Regions from separate parts of the Syntrophothermus sp. genome, predicted to be linked through region 3. Evidence: riboswitches for the same ligand, from Rfam matches in the RefSeq annotation. Region 3 holds a riboswitch; each other region holds the start of a gene.

Region 1 (3,276 bases), on a different contig from region 3:
TTACGTCGCTGCTACCAGCGTGGGCATAGTGCGGGGCATTCCTCTGCTCGACCTGGAGTACGGGGAAGACTCAGAAGCCGAAGTGGACATGAACGTGGTGATGACCGGGAGTGGAAAATTCGTAGAGATCCAGGGAACGGCCGAGAACAACCCTTTTAGCCAGGATGAGCTAGACGAACTGCTGCGCTTGGCTAAAAAGGGAATATCTATTCTCATCGCCAAGCAGAAGGCGGTTTTAGGGGCTGAGAAGTGAAATGGAAAGGAAGCTGGTCCTAGCAACACGTAACGGCAAGAAGTTGCAGGAGTTGAAGCAGCTTCTGGACGGCATGGGAGTGGAAGTGCTCAGCCTTGAACAGTTTCCGGAGGTTCCCGAAGTGGAAGAGGACGGGGAAACGTTTGCTGAAAACGCAATAAAAAAGGCGAGGACTATAGCCGAAGTGACTGGAATGGTTACCCTAGCCGACGATTCGGGGCTTGAAGTTGACGCCCTCGGGGGCAGCCCGGGCGTGCACTCGGCCCGGTTTGCGGGGGAACACGGAGATGATGCTGCTAATAACGCCAAACTGATGGACCTGATGAGGGGCGTGCCTGAGGAAAAACGGGGTGCAAGGTTTCGGTGTGTTGTTGCCGTGGCCGTTCCTTGGGGTGAGGTACACCTAGCCGAAGGGACCTGCGAGGGAAAGATAGCCCACGAACCTCGGGGAGATTGGGGTTTCGGGTATGACCCGCTGTTTGTCGTAGAAGGGTACGGGCGAACCATGGCAGAACTGCCGCCCGAGGTCAAAAACCGCATCAGCCACCGGGGACGGGCTTTGGAGCGAGCACGGGCCATACTCGCTTCCTTATGGGAGGGAGAGTGAGTTGCGGATAGTTGTTTGCGGGGATACGCATGGCCGCATCAATATGATGAAAGCAGAACTAGGGAAGATGGAGGGAGTAGACCTTCTCCTGCACACGGGAGATTTCTATAAGGACGGGTTAGAGTTGGCGCGCTTTTCTGGAGTGCACGCGCGAGTGGTTGTAGGTAACTGTGATATAGGGATGTCCGAGCCAGCGGAAGACTTGTTTGAGATTGAAGGCTACAGGTTTCTTTTGACACATGGTCATCTGTACAGGGTCAAAAACCATCTCATAAGCCTCAAGCTACGTGCCAAGGAGACAGGGGCAGACGTTGTAGTTTTTGGGCATACCCACGAACCGGGATGGGAGAAAATCGAAGGGATATGGTTTTTGAATCCGGGAAGTGCATCATTACCCCGGCTTCACCAGTACGGGACTTATGCCTTAGTCGAAATCGACCAGGACAGGATAACAACCCGCCTGGTGAAGATCCGATAACATGCAAATAAGGGACAGTTTTTGACGCTCAACGAAAAGGTATGGTAAAATAGTTTTTGCTACGGGGCGTGGCGCAGTTTGGGAGCGCGTCTGATTTGGGATCAGAAGGTCGCAGGTTCAAATCCTGTCGCCCCGACCAGCTCGATAACCAGGAAGCCTTGATAGACCTTTATTTCAGCGATGTAGAAATTTGAGGAAGGCAGGGTCCCTACAGAATTCGGGTTGAGTGTTTACGAGAATCATAATAGAGAGAAACGTGACAGAGGGATGGTTCCCGTATGGTCATGTTTTGGGTGATGGAGCTCACCCCGCGTTAAGCGAAACGGCACCGGCTAATAGCTCCTGTCTAATACCAACCTAGACAGGGGCTTCTGTTTTTTAAGCTCATTTCTTTTAGAGAGGGGAGCAAGATCGGGTGTCGGCCAACATCTTATCGGAGACAATCGAATACCTCGAAAGCATTCGGACATACATCGACAGTGCTACCGCATCCGGGCTGGAAACTCTAAAAGAGAAAATGAAGAAAGATTACTTCAACCTGGCCATCCTCGGACAACAGAAACGGGGCAAGTCTACTCTCGTCAACGCGATTTTGGGGCAGCCGGTGCTGCCGATGGCAGTGACCCCCGCCACTTCGGTCATAACGGTTGTCGAGTACGGGGCTGAACCGACAGTCACAATTATCCACAAAAACGGCCTGCGCCGGGAAGTGACGGTAGGGGAGCTGGCAGATTACATCACCGAAGAGAGAAATCCCAACAACGAAAAGCAGGTAGCGATAGCCCACATAACCTTTCCCTCACGGCTTCTCGGCCGGGGTATCCGGCTGGTCGATACCCCCGGCGTAGGTTCCATTTTTGAACATAACACCCAGACGGCTTACGGATACCTGCCCCATATCGATGCTGCCTTATTTGTCTTCTCGGTCGATACACCGGTAGCAGTCGAGGAGATCAGATACCTGCGCGATGTTCGCGAGCAGGTTCCCATGATCTACTTTGTTCTAAACAAGACTGACTTCTATTCCGACCATGACGTGAAGCGGCTCGTGGATTTTACCCGCGCGGCCTTGGAAAAGGAGCTTGGGCAGTCGGTTGACGTGTATCCTTTATCCGCTCTTATGGCCTTGGAGGCGCAGGTAGCCCAAGACCCGCAGAAACTGGAGGAAAGCGGTTTTGCGGTGCTCGAAGAAGCCGTACTGGGTTACTTTTATACGCACCGGGACCGATTGCTGGAGGTGGCATTGCGGAACAAACTGGGCAACCTCCTGTTGCAGGTGTCGACCTCGCTTAGGGTGGAACGGCAGGCCCTCGAATTGCCGGTAGAAGAACTGCGGGCAAAGATAGCCAGCTATGCCGAGTTTTTGAGAATAGTCGACAGGGAAACTCGGGATGTGGCCGTGCTCCTGGACGGCGAGGTGGAGAGAATACTTGAGGATCTGGACAAAAAGTTTGAAAAAGACAGGTCGTCGTTAGAAAAGACCTTGGCTTTGATGTTGGAGAACTGGTACCAGCAGAATCAGGGTTTAAAAACCAGGTTTTTTATCAAAGCTATCGAACAAGAAGCCCTGACCAATCTCACCTCGGTTTTTGAAAGATGGAGGCAGGAAACGGATAAAGAGGTGGCGCGGGAATTCGAAGAGGCCCAGAACCGCTTCCTGTCGAGGCTCGACGACATTATATCGCGAATTTTAGGTAAGGCCTGCGAGGTTTTCGGAATCGATTACACGGGGGAGAGGTTCAGGGTGGACGTCACGGGGAGGTCAGAGTTCTACTACAAAGTGGGCCTAGACCCGTTGATGCTTGAGATCTCGCCCAGGACGTTCTCGGGGTTGCTCCCTCGCCGGCTCCTTAACCGTATAATCTGGCAAGGAATGGCCAAGGACATTCCCCAGGATGTAGACCGGAATTACGGCCGCATCCGGTATGATTTCTTGAA
Region 2 (3,276 bases), on a different contig from region 3:
TGTGCCCGGTTATGGTACGCAAGGGGGGCCTTAATTGGGAATCGAAGGATTAGTGAAGATTTACGCATGGGAGGTGGCATATGAGGATGAGAGGCGTAGGCATCGTTGGGGCTGGGGAGAATGCGAGCTCGGTGCTCAGAGTCTTTAACGGGCTAAGACAGTTTGCTTTAGTAGGCGTTTATGACATCGATGAAGAAGCCCCGGCTGTTCAAGTCGCTCAAGAGCTGGGAGTCCCAGTTTACAGAGATCTAGAAACATTTTTGAAACAACCGGACCTTAATATCTTAATCGAGACAACAGGCAGCGAAACACTCCTACAAACAGTATATGAAAAAAAGAGCAAAGCCTGCTTAGTGATAGACTCAGAGCTTGCCAGCATCCTAACCGCCACAATTGAGGAGGCCGGGAGTAAGATTACGGGGAAGGCATGGAGGGAGAAGGAAGCATTCCAGGCGCTAGCACCGTTTTTCGCCCAAACTTACGAGGACGGTGCTATTTACTTCACCACTGACCTTGCGCGGTATGATTTCGTTGCCGCCAAAGACCTTGATATTTCCGGGATAAGGCCCGGTGATAGGGTGTCCGGAATCGAATACGTGGAACAGTGCATAAAGGAAAAGAGAGAAGTAAAGGGCTCGATTGATGCCAAGGTTTATGGGAAGCCTCTCAAAATATGGGTGAACCCCGTGTACGATGATGCCTCCGATGAAATTGCCGGATCCTACGGGGTCATGATACCCAACGTCCATCCCGTGATACGGGCCTTTGATGTATTTGCGCCTATTGTTATCGAATCCAATGTAGAAGGGGCGCAGGTAATGGTGACTGATCTAGAAAGGGTTACACACAGCATGTCGAGCAAAAAATTCGGCATCGACGAGATGTCGGTCGGGACTCCTATTAGAGAAGGGGATGCCGGGTGGAAAGTCGTAAAAACTGCTTCAACTGTCGTACAAGATGTGGAAACGAAGAAGTATGGGACTATACGTATGATTGGGATACCTCTATTTGACAGGGAGAGCCGAGAGGTGATAGGCGGGTTTGGTGTTGCCACGCCGCGGATGCTGGCGAAGAATCTGAAAGAAACGGCTACGGCCTTGAGGGGCAATTTGCAAGAGATTGCGAGTGTAATGGAAGAGATAGCGGCTCTGGCTAGCGAGATAAACGTTAATCAGAGCAACCTCGCTGACATAATCAAAGACGTGCAGGCGATTTCCACGGACATAAACGAAATACTCAACTTTATTCGCAACGTGGCTGATCAGACCAAGATGCTGGGGTTAAACGCGGCTATCGAAGCTGCTCGAGCCGGCGAATACGGTCGGGGGTTCGGAGTGGTGGCCGAGGAGATCCGGAAGCTGTCTGATCAGTCAAAGGAGACGGCAGAGGAAATCAGGAAGCTAACGCGTAAAATAGAGGAAAGAGCTGCAAAGGCCGGAGAAGCTTCGACTAACAGCGTTAACCAAAGCCAGGAACAGGCGGCGGCTACTCAGGAGGTGAGCGCCTCCGTAATGGAGATGGCTGATATGGCAGAGAAACTGGCAGGGTTGGCAGAGTCGCTGTAGAGTGAGACTTTTGTCAGTTTCTTTTTACCGGTCACGGCATCATCTGCGTACCCTGATTAGGACTTGATTTATCCGGACAGCCACACGGCCCCGACTTATCCGGTTTTTGTATCTGGCAGAAAATCGGTTCGAAGTCGAAGGTGTCAAGAGTCTCTTGAGTCTAGATGTTAATTAATAGGGGTGATGGTGCCCACCTGAGCCGCAAGAGGCTCAAACGGCTAAGCAGCTAATGGCTCCTGTTAGGTTTGACAGGGGCTTTCTTTATTAGGGGACGAGCCTTTTTGATGAAGTAGGAAGTTGCCAGAAGACATTTGGAGGTGAAAAACCGAGATGCAGACGGAAAAGAAACTTCTGGAAGAGACTCGAAAAATACTGGATGAGGTGGAGTCTGCCTGTAACGACTTCGGCTTGAGTTCTCTTAAGAAAACCGTGAAAAGTATACAAAACTTTACTGAACAGAACCAATACCTGGATGTTGCGGTTTTGGGCTCCTTCAAGGCGGGTAAAAGCTCGTTTTTAAACAGCCTTATCCAACGTCCCCTCCTGCCCGTGGGCAATATCCCGGTCACGTCGGTGATAACCAGGATAAGATACGGGCGCCAAGAAAAGGCTACCGTTTCTTTCCTGGACGGAACCAGCCGAGAGATTCCAATCGATGAGATTCAGGACTTCGTTTCCGAATCGGGAAACCCGGGCAACGAGAGGGATGTCTTCTCGGTCGACATCGAGGTACCAACCCTGGAGGACTTCAAGGCCATAAGGCTGGTCGACACCCCCGGGATCGGCAGCGTATGGCAGCACAACACCGAAACCACCACCGGGTGGTTCCCGGAAACGGGAGGGGTCTTGTTCCTGATCAGCGCCGAAAGGGCGATATCGGAAAGCGAACTGAACTTCTTGAAAGAGACCTATTTGTATACCCCGGAAATCGCCGTGGTGATCACTAAGGTAGACCTTTTCGGCGAAGACCAGCTGAAGGACATCGAAGCGTTCACCGCCGAGGTGCTGAAACGGAACTTCAAAGGCGGTTTCCCCATCTACCGGCACTCGGCCTACCAGAACGCTGACCGCTACAACCGGGAGTTGAAAGAGAAGGTGCTTTTCCCCCTGGCTCAGAACCGTATCCGCGTCTTCTTCAAGATACTCTCGCATAAAATGTCTACGCTGGTCGAAGCCTGCATCTCTTATCTTGAGATAGGCTACGAGGCGTCGACCAAAATGGAGGCAGAAAAGCAGAAGATAAAAGAAATCATTCTAGACCAGCATCTCAACTCGCACTTCGTCCGCCGGGAGCTTACCTTAATCATCGCCAGCTACAAGGAAAAGACCAGGGAAAGCTTGAGGACCTACTTTGAGGCCTTCCGGAGCGGAATAGAACTCAAGATAATCGATGAATACAACACTGCCTTCGAAACCTTTAAAGGGAACCTTTATGAGGTAACTAGGCAGTTTGAAAAATGGCTGGCTCAAGCCCTGCACACCGAACTCAGCGAGATCCTGGCCCAGGAAGAAAAGTCGTTCGAGCTGCTGAATGCCGTCAAGAAACACCTCTCGTTCTACCTCAAGTCTTTCCGGGAGAGGCTAAGCGAGAACCTGGAACGGGTTTTGGGGGTCAAAATGCGGGCCGAAGAATGGGAGATGACGCTGGGCGAAATGAAAAAGCCCAACATCTCCATCAGCAGGTCTTTCGACTTCCACCTGGACCTGCTCT
Region 3 (3,276 bases):
CCCTACCGTAGCCGCATAATCCGGAAGGTCAACTACAGAAATGGCGGTGATCTCCATCCCCGTCATACTAGCTAACGCTATTGCTTCGTCACATGCCTTCTCCGCATTTCTTGAAGCGTCGACTGCTAACAGAACTCTCCTAAACATCGTTTCCCTCCTTTACTCCTCATTCTCTTCCACCACGTATTGGTCGCCGTTACTAATCAAATGATCAGGTTCGAACCACTTTTGAGCTACAAATGTCGGAATAACAGCGCTTAAAATGACGGTCGTCACCAAGAGCGAGAACTGAGTCACGTTTATATACCCGGCATTTAATCCGAACAGAGACGAGATGGTGCCGAAGGTCAGGCCGGTGCTCATCAACAAAGTAGTGAACATGGCGTCTTTTGTCATGTACCTCCTGGCCAAAGGATACACACCACCGAATTTGGGTACGAATTTAACGACAAAGAGCGTGACAACCAGTCCCAGGTGGGTAGATATTTCTCGAAGAGATACGTTCATTCCTGCTCTTATGAAGAAAAACGGAGTCAACATGGCAAAGGATACAATACGTAATCTGTGCTGCACCTGCCGATGCTTGGCGAAGATTTTCGAAACAACCAATCCCAGTATAAAGGCGGGTAGCACAGCGTGGCTTGCACCTAACTCGGCAACGTAGATGAGGGCGAACAGCAGCAAAAGGATAAGCTTTATCTCCGGTTCAATAACCTTGTCGCCATAGCGCTGGAACACCCAGGAGAGGATTCGTGGAGCCAGGATTAATACTATGACGGACACGGTTATATAAATTAATATTGTCCACCTAACCTGAGCAAATAACGTACTTAAAGCTATGGCTGTCCCAAGATCGGTTACAAAACACGACGCCATAAGTATCTTGCCGGTTTCCGAATCGGTTAGTCCGGTTTCCACTAGAACAGAATAAACAACAGCAAGAGAGGTGGTTGAAAGTGCTACCCCCGCAATTTCCGAAGCTTGGATGCTCCATCCGGCTATATAATAGCAGTAAGTAAAGGCGGCAAAAAATGGCGCCAACATAGAAAAGCTCCCTATGAGAAGACTTTCTTTTAGTTTGGATTTCATAAGATCAACGTCCACTTCCGCCCCGGCCAGGAAAGTAAGGACTATTGAGCCGGTGGTGGCTAAGAAGTTTATCCACGAAGTAGTGTGAAGGCCAAGGAAGTTTCCTCCAACAACCCCCATCAGAATCTCGAGAATGGTAACAGAAATGGCAGTCTCGATGGAAATCAGGCTGGCCAAAAAGGCAAGGGCTATCATTACTACTGCGATTAATGAATCAGACACAGGTATCCCTCCTTGAAGAAGATTTTACTGGGAGCGAAAAGATATGGTGCTGGAAGTGGAGAGGCATGGATTCGCGCAATAAGCCGCAAAAAAGCTCCTACCCCCAGCATTTGAAAGTAGGAGCTATTAGCCTTGTGCATTTCCGCCACTGTGCGAGGTGAGCTCCATCACCTGGATATAATGTTTGCCGGACGTAATTTTACTATGGCGGGATCACTTATGTCAATATGTTGTACCAGTTCAGGCCTGCGATCCCCTTGCCCTGTGTCTCGTCCCGCTCCTTCAAGCTGACCCTTCAGACGATTATACCGTTGACTCCTCGGTCATTGATACAAGTGGAGGAATTATAGGCAATGTACTCTACTGGAAACCTCTTGAGTGCGTCAACGGTTAACGAGGCGGGAGAAGATTACATTGTTTAGCAAGTCTAGTATTCACGCTCTTGATACTTATCAGCATCTGCCAGTCCCGCTCCTAATAGAAAAGCAGCTATAATGTCCAGGTTTAATCCTGCTGCCTGAGATAAGCCGATAGCCGCGCTGCCAAAATACCCGTTATTGCTGACCACCTTTACTGATAGCGCCGTCGGTATCAGTTCGTGATAGTGTTCGATATATAGTATATCCACGCCACGAACCTTTGCCTGAAATCGGGGTGCAAGCCTTTCTAACGCACAAGTCAATTCAGAAATCAGGGCTTGAAATGCCTTCTCTCTCGACATTGTATTTACTCCCTCCCCACCATGAATAAACCAAGCAATACCTGCCTTCCCTAACTAGTCTTTGACGAAGTGGCTCCAAATCATAAGAGAAGTCAAACGAAAATCATGTCCGCGCCGTGAAGAGCAGCATGTTCAACCGCGTTGAAGGCGTCCGAGCTGATTACCTGGCTGATCAACACCACTTCCGCTACCGAGGCCTGCTCGACCAGTCTTGCCAAGAGTTGGTCGGCCTCCGCCGCTTGGTCGTCCCCTTCCACCAATACCACCGCAATTATGGTAGCATTCTTCTTGCGAGCATAGACTAGTGCCTTACCCCAGTTATTCAAGCGATTGCTGCCTGCGTGGATTACCACTAATACCTTCACAACTGCTCTCCTCGCATCCGGGCCCTTATAAAAGAAAAAGCCCTATCTTAGTAAATTAAGATAGGAGCTATTAGCTCTTGCTGCATTTTCGCCGCCAGGCGGGGTGAGCTCCATCACCCGATAAAAGGATTTAGTTGGCGCCGCTTCTTCATTAGAAAATTATAAACCCCATCGCCGAGTAAGTAAAGGCATTCTGTGCATTGGAACACAAAGCACCCTATGCCACTATCGTTAAGCCATAAGGCATCTTCAGCTCGCTTCCGTTCCCATCTTAAGCCGTTAGTCGTCTTTTAACTTTTAGGAACAACGGAATCGATGCTAATTGCATCACAACGGAAAATACGACCAGGAACATCAGAGAAACATCGTACAGGTACCCCATCAAAGCACTGCCAAGAAACCAACAAACTCCATAGCCCGTGTTGAATATTCCATAGGCGGTGCCTCTTTTATCTATCGGTACCATCTCGGCAATTGACGCCCGCATAATCGACTCTTGGGCCCCCATGCCTATCCCCCACAGCACCATCCCCGCCACAGCATAGGGAAGTCCTCCGAAAAAAACTAATGGGGCGAACCATGCCGTCAGCAATGAACCCAAAGCCAATGCCGCTATCCCAATGCGATCGAACAGTCTGCCGAAGGCCAGGGCGGCCAGGGCATCCACCCCCATGGCCAACGCATATAAAGTCGGGAGCCATTGGTCGGGTGCAATATCTACCTTCTTGAAGTGGAAAGCGATAAGCGGAAAATCAGCGTAACCAAAGGCGATCAGAGCCACTGCGCCCAAATACAGCCAAAACACCTGGGCAAAGCCCTTGGTGTTGAGTTTCGGGTAACCAACCTCTAGGTCCCTGGGATTGGGATAAAAATAACGGG

What was found. Region 3 has a riboswitch for fluoride ahead of HPY90_RS09405 (cation:proton antiporter). Riboswitches for the same ligand answer to the same signal wherever they lie in the genome.
Region 1: linked by a shared signal. The riboswitch ahead of HPY90_RS06140 (dynamin family protein) and the one ahead of HPY90_RS09405 (cation:proton antiporter) in region 3 are both predicted to bind fluoride.
Region 2: linked by a shared signal. The riboswitch ahead of HPY90_RS05960 (dynamin family protein) and the one ahead of HPY90_RS09405 (cation:proton antiporter) in region 3 are both predicted to bind fluoride.

Annotation. Positions count from the first base shown of each region.
Region 1 is NZ_JABUEX010000014.1:2,260-5,535, reverse strand. Features, by position in the region: gene rph (ribonuclease PH) at 1-253, shown strand, start outside; gene HPY90_RS06155 (XTP/dITP diphosphatase) at 255-860, shown strand; gene HPY90_RS06150 (metallophosphoesterase family protein) at 862-1,338, shown strand; tRNA gene HPY90_RS06145 (tRNA-Pro) at 1,401-1,477, shown strand; fluoride riboswitch at 1,622-1,690, shown strand; gene HPY90_RS06140 (dynamin family protein) at 1,754-3,276, shown strand, end outside.
Region 2 is NZ_JABUEX010000013.1:24,338-27,613, forward strand. Features, by position in the region: gene HPY90_RS05955 (methyl-accepting chemotaxis protein) at 81-1,565, shown strand; fluoride riboswitch at 1,736-1,811, shown strand; gene HPY90_RS05960 (dynamin family protein) at 1,896-3,276, shown strand, end outside.
Region 3 is NZ_JABUEX010000027.1:4,183-7,458, reverse strand. Features, by position in the region: gene HPY90_RS09410 (universal stress protein) at 1-147, opposite strand, end outside; gene HPY90_RS09405 (cation:proton antiporter) at 160-1,311, opposite strand; fluoride riboswitch at 1,422-1,492, opposite strand; gene HPY90_RS09400 (hypothetical protein) at 1,739-2,032, opposite strand; gene HPY90_RS09395 (hypothetical protein) at 2,125-2,397, opposite strand; fluoride riboswitch at 2,452-2,524, opposite strand; gene HPY90_RS09390 (MFS transporter) at 2,669-3,276, opposite strand, start outside.